Regions from separate parts of the Micromonospora polyrhachis genome, predicted to be linked through region 2. Evidence: riboswitches for the same ligand, from Rfam matches in the RefSeq annotation. Region 2 holds a riboswitch; each other region holds the start of a gene.

Region 1 (3,531 bases), 6.6 Mb from region 2:
ACCCGGTCAGGGCTTCTCGGAATCGGGCGTACGATTCGGTGGGCTCACACTCGGATGCAGGGCAATCACCATCCGGTGCGTACGCCCCTCGGAGGCCTGTTCGTCGTGGTATTTGCCGACCAGGCGGGTGACGGTGGCGGCCAACTCCTCGGCGAAGGCCGCCCGGTCGCTGGCTGAAGCGAAGCGGATGTCGGCGTCGAGGGCGAAGGTCCCCACCCGTTTCTTGACCCGGTCCGCGCCGCTGATCAGCGCACCCACGTCCTGGACGAGTCGGGCGGAGATCGCCAGTAGCCACCGCGCGGAGAGCCGGTCCGGTGCCTGGGCCGGATCCGGGCGTACGGCGGCGAGTGCGGTTGGTGAGATCACGTAGGACGCGGCGGTGGCCTGCATGACGCGCTCGGTGACGTTCCCCTTTCGGCGCTCCTCGACCAGCTCGATCAGGCCGTGCTGCTCCAGTGTTCGCAGGTGGTAGTTGACCTTCTGGCGGGCGAGGCCAACCCGGGCCGCGAGCATCGTCGCCGAGGCTGGTTCGGCGAGTGCGGCGAGCAACCGCGCCCGGATCGGGTCGAGCGATGCCTCCGCCGCCGCCGGCTCCTCGATCACTGCGATGTCGAACATGCCACCACCTTCTCACCGACATATTTTCTTGTCAAGAAAAGTTCAATCGTCGGCCCACCGATCCTCCGACTTCGTTAGCCCGTACGCCGCGACCCGCTCGCCGGCCATCCGCAACATGCCCGAGCCCGGATCGTTACCCGCGACTGAGACGGCGACGTACGGGGACACCTGCGCGTCGAGGCAAGCACCGGTCGTTGGACCCGGCTCGGTTTCAACGGCTACGCGGAGGGCGGGAGTACCCCTCCACTGGACGCACGGCCCTCCGTGCTCATGACCGAGACCGCCCTCTCGCTCCGGGTGTCCCTGCTGGTGGTGGCTGTCATGGGTCGACGGTTGGCCCGGTACGGTGGGGACAGCTGGTTGGCACACTCCGGTCGGTCTATGTGAGACTCTGCCCGTGACGACCCCTCCGCCGCCGGGTGTGCCCCAGCCGCCGGGTGCGATTCCGCCAGATCCGGACACGACACAGTGGTCCGTAGATCCCAGCGTCCTTCCACCGGGACCGGGCACCCCGCTACCACCGCCAATGCCTCCGAAGCGCAATGGCCCCCTCATCATCGGGGTGATCGCCGGGGTGCTGGCACTGTGCCTACTGGGAACCTGCGGGATCGCGGTGGCCGCGGTGGCCTTCTTCAACGCCAAGGACGACCGGCAGAATCAGGCGACCGGTGATACTGACCCGTGGACCTCGCCCACCCCGCGAAGGACCAATTACCCGACACCGTCCAAGACGGAGACGGACTCGCCGAACCGACTCCCGACAACCAAGGCACCGCCGCCCCCGCCGGCGAAGATCGGGCAGTGCATCGCTGTCAGCGAGCAGGGCGACTTCCAGGGGGTCGGCAACTGCAACGGCACTCGTGGCACCTACCGGGTGCTCTCGGTGGACTACGAGCGGAACGACTGCGCAAACCCCAAAGCCGCATACATTACCGAAGATGGCTATCGACTGTGTCTGGAACTACACCTGGTGCGCTTCTACTGTTACAAGTTCCCGAAGGGTAACGGCTGGATCGTGGCTGCGTCGAAATGCAAGGCAAAGGGCACCGTCCACATCATCGACATCGTTCCCGGCGCCGCCAACGACCGCCAGTGCACCCGCGACTACAAATGGAACCGCTGGTATCGGTTCACCGACCCGGTCGTCGTCTACTGCGTCATGCAGTACTAGCGCCACCAGAGGCTAGCGCGACCAAAGCGGGGCAGCCTTGGTGACGATCCGCAGGACACCTGCGCGCTGGCCCGTCCCCGGCCGGCTATGCTCGTCCACGGCGCTGGTCCGCCCCGGGTATTGGCTGCTCGGGCGGCGTAAGAGGGAACCCGGTGAGAGTCCGGGACTGCCCCGCAGCGGTGAGCGGGAACGACCGCCGTCAGACGCACTGGACGAAGCACGTCTGGGAAGCGACGGCCAGTAGGACGCCATCGGAGGCTGTCTCCGATGCGATGCCCGCGAGTCCGAAGACCTGCCCGCGCTGCGTACACGAACCCGTGTGCGCAGCCGTCGGCTTCGCGGGTGGGCCGGGCGGACGACGCGCCGTGGCCGGCTGGTGCCGCGACGTGGCAGGCCGCTGCCTCCCGGGGATCGACGGTTCGGTTCTCGAGGGACGGACTGTAGTTGTGACCACCACCATCGTTTCCCCGCCCGACGTCGGCGACGGCCGACCGCCTTCGGCCTCGCACCTGACCCTGTCGCAGATCATGGACCAGCACCACACCAACCTGATGGGTACCGTCCACGGCGGCCGGATCCTCAACCTCATCGACTCCGTTGCCGGCGTCGTGGCCGCCCGGCACTCCGATGGTCCGGCGGTGACCGCCGCCATCGATGAGACCGCCTTCCTGCGGGCGGTACGCGTCGGCGACGTCGTACACGTCGACGCGCGGATCACCTGGGCCGGCCGTAGCTCGATGGAGGTCGCCGTCAGGGTCACCGCCGATCGGTGGGACCGGGCGGTACCGGCCGACACGGTAGCCACCGCGCACCTGGTCATGGTCGCCGTGGACAACGCGGGTCGGCCGCGTGCCGTCCCCGCCCTGCTACCGGAGACGGACGACGACCGGCGCCGCTACCGGGAGGCCCGGATCCGGCGTGAGCACCGGCTGACCCTACGGCAGGCACTCCTCCAGCACACCACCGAGGGCTGAGTCGTGGGCCCCGTCTCCACCAGTGTGCTGGTCGGCTACCTCGCCGCGATCACCCTTCTCATGATCACGCCCGGACCGGACATGATGTTCGTCCTGGCCAACGCCGCCCGGTACGGCGTCCGCGCCGGAGTCGTCGCCGCGGTCGGCGTCGCCGTCGGCGAGGCCATCCACGTCCTGGCCGTCGTGCTGGGACTGGCCACGGTGATCGCCACCTCGCCGGTGCTGTTCACCGCGATCAGATGGGGTGGTGCGGCGTACCTGGTTCTGCTCGGCCTGCTCGCACTACGCCGAAGTCCGCAGCCGGGTACCGACCTGGCCGGACCGGCCAACGCCGAGTTGCGCCGGGCCTTCAGCCGGGGGCTCATGACCAACCTGCTCAACCCGAAGATGATCCTGTTCAGCGTCGCGTTCCTCCCCCAGTTCGTGGACGCGTCCGCCGGCAACGTCACGGCGCAACTGGTCACCCTCGGTGCGCTGTTCGTGCTGGTGCAGCTGACCGTCGACATCGGCCTGGGCATGCTGGCCGGCCGCCTCTCCGGTCGCGTCTCCACCGACCGTTGGTCCCGACGGGTCAGCCGGATCTGCACGGTCGCCTTCATCGGCCTGGGACTGCGCCTGGCCCTGGGCTGACCGGGGACGCCGGGTGGGGTCCGTCGACCCCACCCGGGCAAGGTCATCTCCCAGTCCAGCAGGTCCTCACCGTTCGGCAGGTCCTCACCGCCGTGCCCTGCCCCTAGGCGTCAACCGCAAGCGAATCGAGGCAGGCCA
Region 2 (3,531 bases):
CATTCGCCGTGCTCTTGGGCCTCTTCACCTGCCCCGTGCCTCCTGCCACACGTGATCACGTATACCTTGCCGGGTTAGCCAGATCCTCAGCTCGGTGACGTTGCCGTCGTCGAGCAGGGTTGGGTCGACCGTGGTGCGCAACTGGTGGGCGACGTGGGAGTCGAGCAGATGGCGCAGACTTCGCAGTGCGGGGCCCGCACTGTTGGGTACGCCGGTCACATCGTCGTACGCATCTGGGGATGCCTTGATGTCGAAGCCCACCCAGTCCACCAGGCCTTGGTCCAGGATCTGTCCAAAGCGGCGCGGGTAACCGCCGCCGGTGTGCAGGCCCACCGTGTAGCCGAGGGTCCGTACCTCGTGCATCGCCTCGGCAAGACGCGGCTGCAGCAGCGGCTCACCGCCGGAGAAGACCACACCGTCCAGCAGGCCCTGGCGACGGGCGAGGTGGGTTGTCACCGTTTCCCATCGCACGGCCGGTTCGGCGCGCGGGTCGAGCAGCTCCGGATTGTGGCAGTAGCCGCAACGCCAGGGGCAGCCCTGGCAGAAGACGGTGGTGACGAGGCGGCCCGGCCAGTCGCAGGTGGACAGCCGGGACCAGCCGCCAATGCGGATCACGCGGGAACCGCCACCTTCTCCTGGAAGTGCACCCGCTCGGCATGCTCGCCCTTCTTGCCGATGTTGAAGGAGGAGACGGGACGGTGGTAGCCCATGACACGGGTCCACACCTCGCAGTCTCCGCCGCACGTCGGACAGGTGGTGTGCTCCCCAGCCAGATAGCCATGTTCGGGACAGATCGAGAAGGTCGGTGTCACCGTCAGATAGGGCAGCGAGAACCGCTCCAGTGAGCGGCGTACCAGGGTGCGGCACGCGGCCACGGTGGAGATCCGCTCGGACATGTACAGGTGGAGCACCGTGCCGCCGGTGTACCTGGTCTGCAGTTCGTCCTGCCGTTCCAGTGCCTCGAACGGGTCGTCGGTCCAGCCCACGGGTAGTTGCGAGGAGTTGGTGTAGTACGGGTTCTCGTCGGTGCCCGCCTGCAGAATCCGGGGGAACCGGCGTCGGTCCTCCTTCGCGAAGCGGTAGGTGGTGCCCTCGGCCGGGGTCGCCTCCAGGTTGTAGAGGTGACCGGTCTGCTCCTGGAACTCGACCATGCGGGTTCGTACGTGGTCGAGAAGCCGCACGGCAAGAGCATGCCCCGCCGGGGCGGTGATGTCGTACGCGTCGTGCGTGAAGTTGCGGATCATCTCGTTGATGCCGTTGACGCCGATGGTCGAGAAATGATTACGCAGCGTACCCATGTAACGCTTGGTGTAGGGAAAGAGGCCCTCGTCGATCAGATCCTGGACCGTGACCCGCTTGATCTCCAGGCTGTCGCGGGCGAGCTCCAACAGCCGGTCGAGGGCCTCTAACAGGCCCTGCTCGTCACCCGCGTACAGGTATCCGAGGCGGGCGCAGTTGACGGTGACCACACCCAGGGAGCCGGTCTGCTCGGCGCTGCCGAACAGACCGTTGCCGCGCTTGAGCAGCTCGGTGAGGTTCAGTTGCAGGCGGCAGCACATCGAGCGGATCATGCCGGGGTCGAGGTCGGAATTGATGAAGTTCTGGAAGTACGGGAGCCCGTACTTCGCGGTCATGGCGAACAGCCGCTCGGCGTTCTCGCTCTCCCAGGGGAAGTCCTTGGTGATGTTGTAGGTGGGGATCGGGAAAGTGAAGACCCGACCGGTCGCGTCACCCGTCGTCATGACCTCGATGTACGCGCGGTTGACCAGGTCCATCTCGGCCTGCAGATCCCCGTAGGTGAAGTCCATCTCCGCACCGTCGATCTCCGGTGCCTGCTCGCGAAGGTCCTCGGGGCAGGTCCAGTCGAAGGTAAGGTTGGTGAACGGCGTCTGGGTGCCCCAACGGGATGGCACGTTGAGGTTGTGCACCATCTCCTGCATGCACTGGTGCACCTCCTCGTACGTCATGGAGTCCTTGCGCACGAACGGCGCCATGTAGGTGTCGAAGGAGCTGAACGCCTGGGCACCGGCCCATTCGTTCTGTAGCGTGCCGAGAAAGTTGACGATCTGTCCGACCGCCGAGGAGAAGTGCCTCGGTGGCGCCGAGTCGATCTGACCGGGCACCCCGTTGAAACCCTCGGTCAGCAGGGTGCGCAGGGACCATCCTGCGCAGTAACCCGAGAGCATGTCCAGGTCGTGGATATGGAAGTCGCCTTCGCGATGGGCGCGGCCGATGGCCTCGGGATAGACCTGGTCGAGCCAGTAGTTGGCGACCACCTTGCCAGCCGTGTTCAGGATGAGTCCCCCGAGCGAGTAGCCCTGATTCGCGTTGGCGGTGACCCGCCAGTCGCTACGGTCCAAATACTCGGTCACCGAGTCCACGGCGTTGATCTGTGTCACGTCAGCCCTCCCACGAGGCGGTACGGAGAAGAGACCTCACCGCGCCCAGATGCGCGGGAGGTGCCGGCAGGTATCGGGCTCGGACCGTCATGCGGCCGCTCACCGTTGCGGGGCAGCCCCGGATTCCCACCGGGTTCCCTGTTGCCTCGACAGGCCTATACGACTGCCTGCCGAACCGACCGCCAAAACACTACACCTGGGGGTTGAAGCGATAAGCCGCCGCAATATGTTGAGTGACTTTCGACCTTGAGGGCAGGACTTAGGTCCCGTGATCCACCCGGAGCACATTTCCACAGAGGACCTCACCCGCAGTCAGACCGAGCGTTCTCGCTGCCAAGCAGTAGAAGTAGACGGTGCTGTGTGGTTCGTATGGGAGCCGAGCTACTCACATGGAGCGGTGGAGAGACGAGCGGGGCGGTCCAGGCCGTACCTGTGGATATCCCTGTGGTCGTCCACAGGGTGCACCTCGCCGGTTGACCACAAGCCGTGCTGGTTGCCTACAGTGATGCGCGTTTCAGCCATTCGTGAAGGTGAGGGTTGGCTGGTGGGTGACAAGGGTTCGGTGCAGGGGTTGGCGTTTGAGCGGTGGGGTGTGCGGCCGACGTCGGCGCACGCGCGCTTCACCGAGCCGGGGTGGTCGTACGAGGAGCGGGTCGGCCGGGCTTGCCCTCGCTGCGCTGGCGCGCTGCACAGCTTCCGCAAGCCGTACGAGCGGGCGGGTCGGACGCAGCGGTATGTCGCATTGGTGTGTCCGGGGTGCCCGGCGACGTTCACGCTGGCCGACCTGGGGGCGAGGAAGTACGACGATGTCCGGCAGCCGGTGTTGAGCAGGGCCGCGCAGGAGACTTCGACGGCTTCGGCAAGGCCCTTCAGGCCGTCGGCGGCGGCCGGAGAGGATGCTCAGCGGGCGCTGGTGTTGCAGTTCTGGCGGTCCGTGGAGCTGTTCGATGCGCAGAAGCTGGATCCGCCGAATCCTCGGGAACGCCGATATGAGGTGCGGCCGGGGCAGCATCTGCCGTGGGAGGCTGGGCACCCGTTGGGCCGAGAGGCTATGCGGAAAGACTTGGTCTGGCGGCATTCCGTGTACGGCGGGGTGTTCGAACTGGACCGGCTACACGGGACATTGGAGCGG
Region 3 (3,531 bases), 330 kb from region 2:
CAGGCCACAGTCCGGGTTTACCCACAACCGCGGGGCTGGAACGACTGCGCCGGCCCGCACCAGCGCCTCGACCACCTCGTCACGTGAGGGCACCCGGGGAGAGTGGATGTCCCACACCCCTGGGCCGACGCCCCGGCAATAGCCGATGGCGGCGAGGTCGTCGAGGACCTCCATCTTCGACCGGGACGCCTCGATGCTGGTGACGTCGGCGTCGAGGGCGGCGATCGCGTTGATCACCTCACCGAACTCGCTGTAGCACAGGTGGGTATGAATCTGGGTATCGTCGGCGACACCACTGGTGGCGAGCCGGAATGCACCGACCGCCCAGTCCAGGTACGCATTCTGGTCGGCCCGGCGCAGTGGCAGAGTCTCCCGCAGGGCCGGCTCGTCGACCTGGATCACTCGGATCCCGGCGGCTTCCAGATCGTGACACTCGTCGCGTAGGGCGAGCGCGACCTGGTCCGCGGTGTCGGACAAGGGCTGGTCGGTGCGGACGAACGACCAGGCCAGGATGGTGACCGGACCGGTGAGCATGCCCTTGACCGGCTTGCTGGTCAGCGACTGTGCGTAGATGGACCATTCGACCGTCATCGGTGCCTTGCGCGCCACGTCGCCGTAGATGATGGGCGGGCGGACGCAGCGGGAGCCATACGACTGGACCCAGCCGTGCTCGGTGGCGGCGAATCCGTCGAGTTGCTCGCCGAAGTACTGGACCATGTCGTTGCGTTCCGGTTCGCCGTGCACGAGCACGTCCAGGCCCAGTTCCTCCTGCAGCCGGATGACGTGCTCTACCTCGGCTCGCATCCGAGACCTGTAGTCGGCGTCGTCGAGGGTGCCGGCCCGGTACGCGGCGCGAACCTTGCGCAGTTCGGCCGTCTGCGGGAACGAACCGATCGTGGTGGTCGGTAGCTCCGGCAGTTCCAGCCTCTGCTGCTGGGCAGCGGCCCGGTTGGCGTAGTCGCCGCGCTGCCGGTCCGCCGGGCGCAGCGCGGCGAGTCGACCCCGTACGTCGTCGTGCCGCCACTTCGTCGGGGCGGGTGGCAGCGGTGCGGGCAGGTGGGCGGTGCGGTCGCGCAGCGCACGGCCGAGCAGGACGACCTCGTCGACCTTCTGCCGGGCGAACGCGAGCCGTGCATGCAGGTCGGGATCGAGGTGGGTCTCGACAGCGAGGTCGACCGGGAGATGCAGCAGCGAGCATGAGGTGGAAACGGCGATGTGGTCGGCCAACGCGGTGACCGTTGCCCCGGCGGCGACGGCGGCCCGCAGGTCGCTACGCCAGATGTTGCGGCCGTCGACCAGGCCGGCGACGATCGTCTTGCCCCGTAGCGGACCGGCGGCGGCGAGCCGGTCGAGGTTGCCGGGCCCGGCAACCAGGTCCAGGCCGATCGCCTCGACGGGGGTGTCCAGCAGCGCCGGCAGGGCGTCACCGAGCTCGCCGAAGTAGGTGGCGACGAAGATCCGTGGCCGGGGCGCGATCTCACCGAGTCGGGTGTAGGCGCGGTGCAGGGCGTCGATCTCGGCCGGGCTGCGGTCGACGACGTACGCAGGCTCGTCGAGCTGCACCCAGGCCACGCCCACCTGGGCCAGGGCGGTGAGGATCCCGGCGTACGCCTCGACGAGGTCGTCGAGGCGGGCAAACGGGTCATTGCCCTTGGCCAGTAGCAGGAACGTGCCTGGCCCGACCAGCACCGGTCGGGTGGTGATACCCAGTTCGCGGGCTTCGGTGTACTCGCGCAGTGCCTTGGTCGGGTTCGCGGTGAAGACGGTGTCCGGACCGATCTCCGGCACCAGGTAGTGGTAGTTGGTGTCGAACCACTTCGTCAGTTCCAGCGCGGGCTCGGCGTCGACGCCACGGGCCATCGCGAAGTAGGTGTCCAGTGGGGAAAGCCCGAGCCGGGCGAAGCGACCGGGGATCGCGCCGACGGCGACGGCGGTGTCGAGCATGTGGTCGTAGTAGGAGAACGTGTTCGACGGGATCGCGTCGAGGCGGGCATTGGCCAGCGTTCGCCACACCTCGGCGCGTAGCCCGGCGGCAGTCTTCTCCAGGTGGTCGGCGTCGATTCTGCCGGCCCAGTACGCCTCGACGGCGTTCTTCAGCTCCCGGTTGGCGCCGATGCGCGGATAGCCGAGCACGGTGCTCTGGCCGAATGCGGTACTGGTACTCATCAAAGGGGGTCCTTCCCTCGAGGTGCCCGGCGGGCACGGGAGGGGAAGGCAGGGTACGGCGAGGTACCGGCTTCCGCCCTGACCCTCCCGAGAGGCCGCCGGCGGCGCACACCGGGTGGTGTGCGCAGCGCTGGCAGGTCTTCGGACTCGCGGGCATGACACCAGGTCGCCTACTGGCCGTCGCTTCCCAGACCTTCCGGTCCAGTGCTTCGTTGACGGCGGTCGTTCCCACTCACCGCTGCGGGGCAGTCCCGGTCTCTCACCGGGTTCCCTCTTGCGACGCCCCACCCTGCGGGGTGGGGCGAACCAGCACCGTCCGCCATCGTACGGGCCTGATGGTGGGATCGGCGCCAGACTGTCCGATGTTCGGGACGGTGTCTGGGCGGTGTCGGGTTGACCTGTCGTTCGACGTCCGTGGCATCAGACGGTGCCACCTGGACCGGAAGGTCGATATGGGCGTCGTGACGTCCGGGCCTGTCCTGCGGAGATTCGCGCCATGGCCGATGTGTTCCGACCGGTGGCGGATGGCTGTGACCGGGTGGTTGCTGTCCTGGGCGGCAGCGCCGCCCAGGACAGCAGACCGGCCTCTCCGGTCAGCGGACATCGTCGAATCAGAGGATGCCGGCGAATCAGAACTCGTCGTCGAAGCTGACCGAGCCGGTCACGCCGACCTGGTAGGCGGACACCCGCCGCTCAAAGAAGTTCGACAGTTCCTGGACGTCCTGGAGTTCCATGAACGCGAACGGGTTGCGGCTGCCGTAGATCGGTTCGATGCCGAGCATGGCCAGGCGCCGGTCGGCGACGTGCTGTAGATATTCCCGCATGTCGGGCAGTGACATCCCGGATACGCCCTGTTCGAGCAGGTCGGCGGCGAACTGCACCTCGCATTCGACGGCTTCGGCCAGCATGTCCTTGACCTGCTGTTCCATGTCGGCGTCGAAGAGGTCCGGTTCTTCGGCGCGTACGGTGTCCACGACGTCGAAGGCGAAGGCCATGTGCATGGACTCGTCGCGGAACACCCAGTTGGTGCCCGACGCGAGGCCGTGTAGCACTCCCCGGGAACGCAGGAAGTAGACGTAGGCGAACGCGCCGTAGAAGAACAGTCCTTCGATGCAGGCGGCGAAGCAGATCAGGTTGAGCAGGAACGCCCGCCGGTCCTCGCGAGTCCTCAGCTCACGCAGTTCGGAGAGGGAATCGATCCATTTGAAGCAGAACTCGGCCTTGCGGGCGATCGAGGGGATGTTCTCCACCGCTGCGAACGCCGCGAACCGTTCCTTCTCGTCGGGCACGTACGTGTCGAGCAGGTTCAGGTAGAACTGGACGTGCACGGCCTCCTCGTACAGCTGACGGGAGAGATAGAGGCGG

The links. Region 2 has a riboswitch for cobalamin ahead of FHR38_RS01380 (ribonucleoside triphosphate reductase). Riboswitches for the same ligand answer to the same signal wherever they lie in the genome.
Region 1: it holds a riboswitch for cobalamin, as region 2 does, so the genes downstream of both, FHR38_RS31015 (acyl-CoA thioesterase) here and FHR38_RS01380 (ribonucleoside triphosphate reductase) in region 2, are expected to answer to the same signal.
Region 3: it holds a riboswitch for cobalamin, as region 2 does, so the genes downstream of both, metE (5-methyltetrahydropteroyltriglutamate--homocysteine S-methyltransferase) here and FHR38_RS01380 (ribonucleoside triphosphate reductase) in region 2, are expected to answer to the same signal.

The regions. Positions count from the first base shown of each region.
Region 1 covers NZ_JACHJW010000001.1:7,021,338-7,024,868, forward strand. Annotated here, with positions in the region: gene FHR38_RS31005 (ArsR/SmtB family transcription factor) at 7-618, opposite strand; gene FHR38_RS31010 (hypothetical protein) at 1,181-1,789, shown strand; cobalamin riboswitch at 1,877-2,103, shown strand; gene FHR38_RS31015 (acyl-CoA thioesterase) at 2,317-2,763, shown strand; gene FHR38_RS31020 (LysE family translocator) at 2,767-3,393, shown strand; gene FHR38_RS31025 (oxidoreductase) at 3,497-3,531, opposite strand, start outside.
Region 2 covers NZ_JACHJW010000001.1:372,245-375,775, forward strand. Annotated here, with positions in the region: gene FHR38_RS01375 (anaerobic ribonucleoside-triphosphate reductase activating protein) at 25-615, opposite strand; gene FHR38_RS01380 (ribonucleoside triphosphate reductase) at 612-2,399, opposite strand; cobalamin riboswitch at 2,448-2,592, opposite strand; gene FHR38_RS33040 (DEAD/DEAH box helicase) at 2,944-3,531, shown strand, end outside.
Region 3 covers NZ_JACHJW010000001.1:37,915-41,445, forward strand. Annotated here, with positions in the region: gene metE (5-methyltetrahydropteroyltriglutamate--homocysteine S-methyltransferase) at 1-2,166, opposite strand, end outside; cobalamin riboswitch at 2,282-2,492, opposite strand; gene FHR38_RS00205 (ribonucleotide-diphosphate reductase subunit beta) at 2,796-3,531, opposite strand, start outside.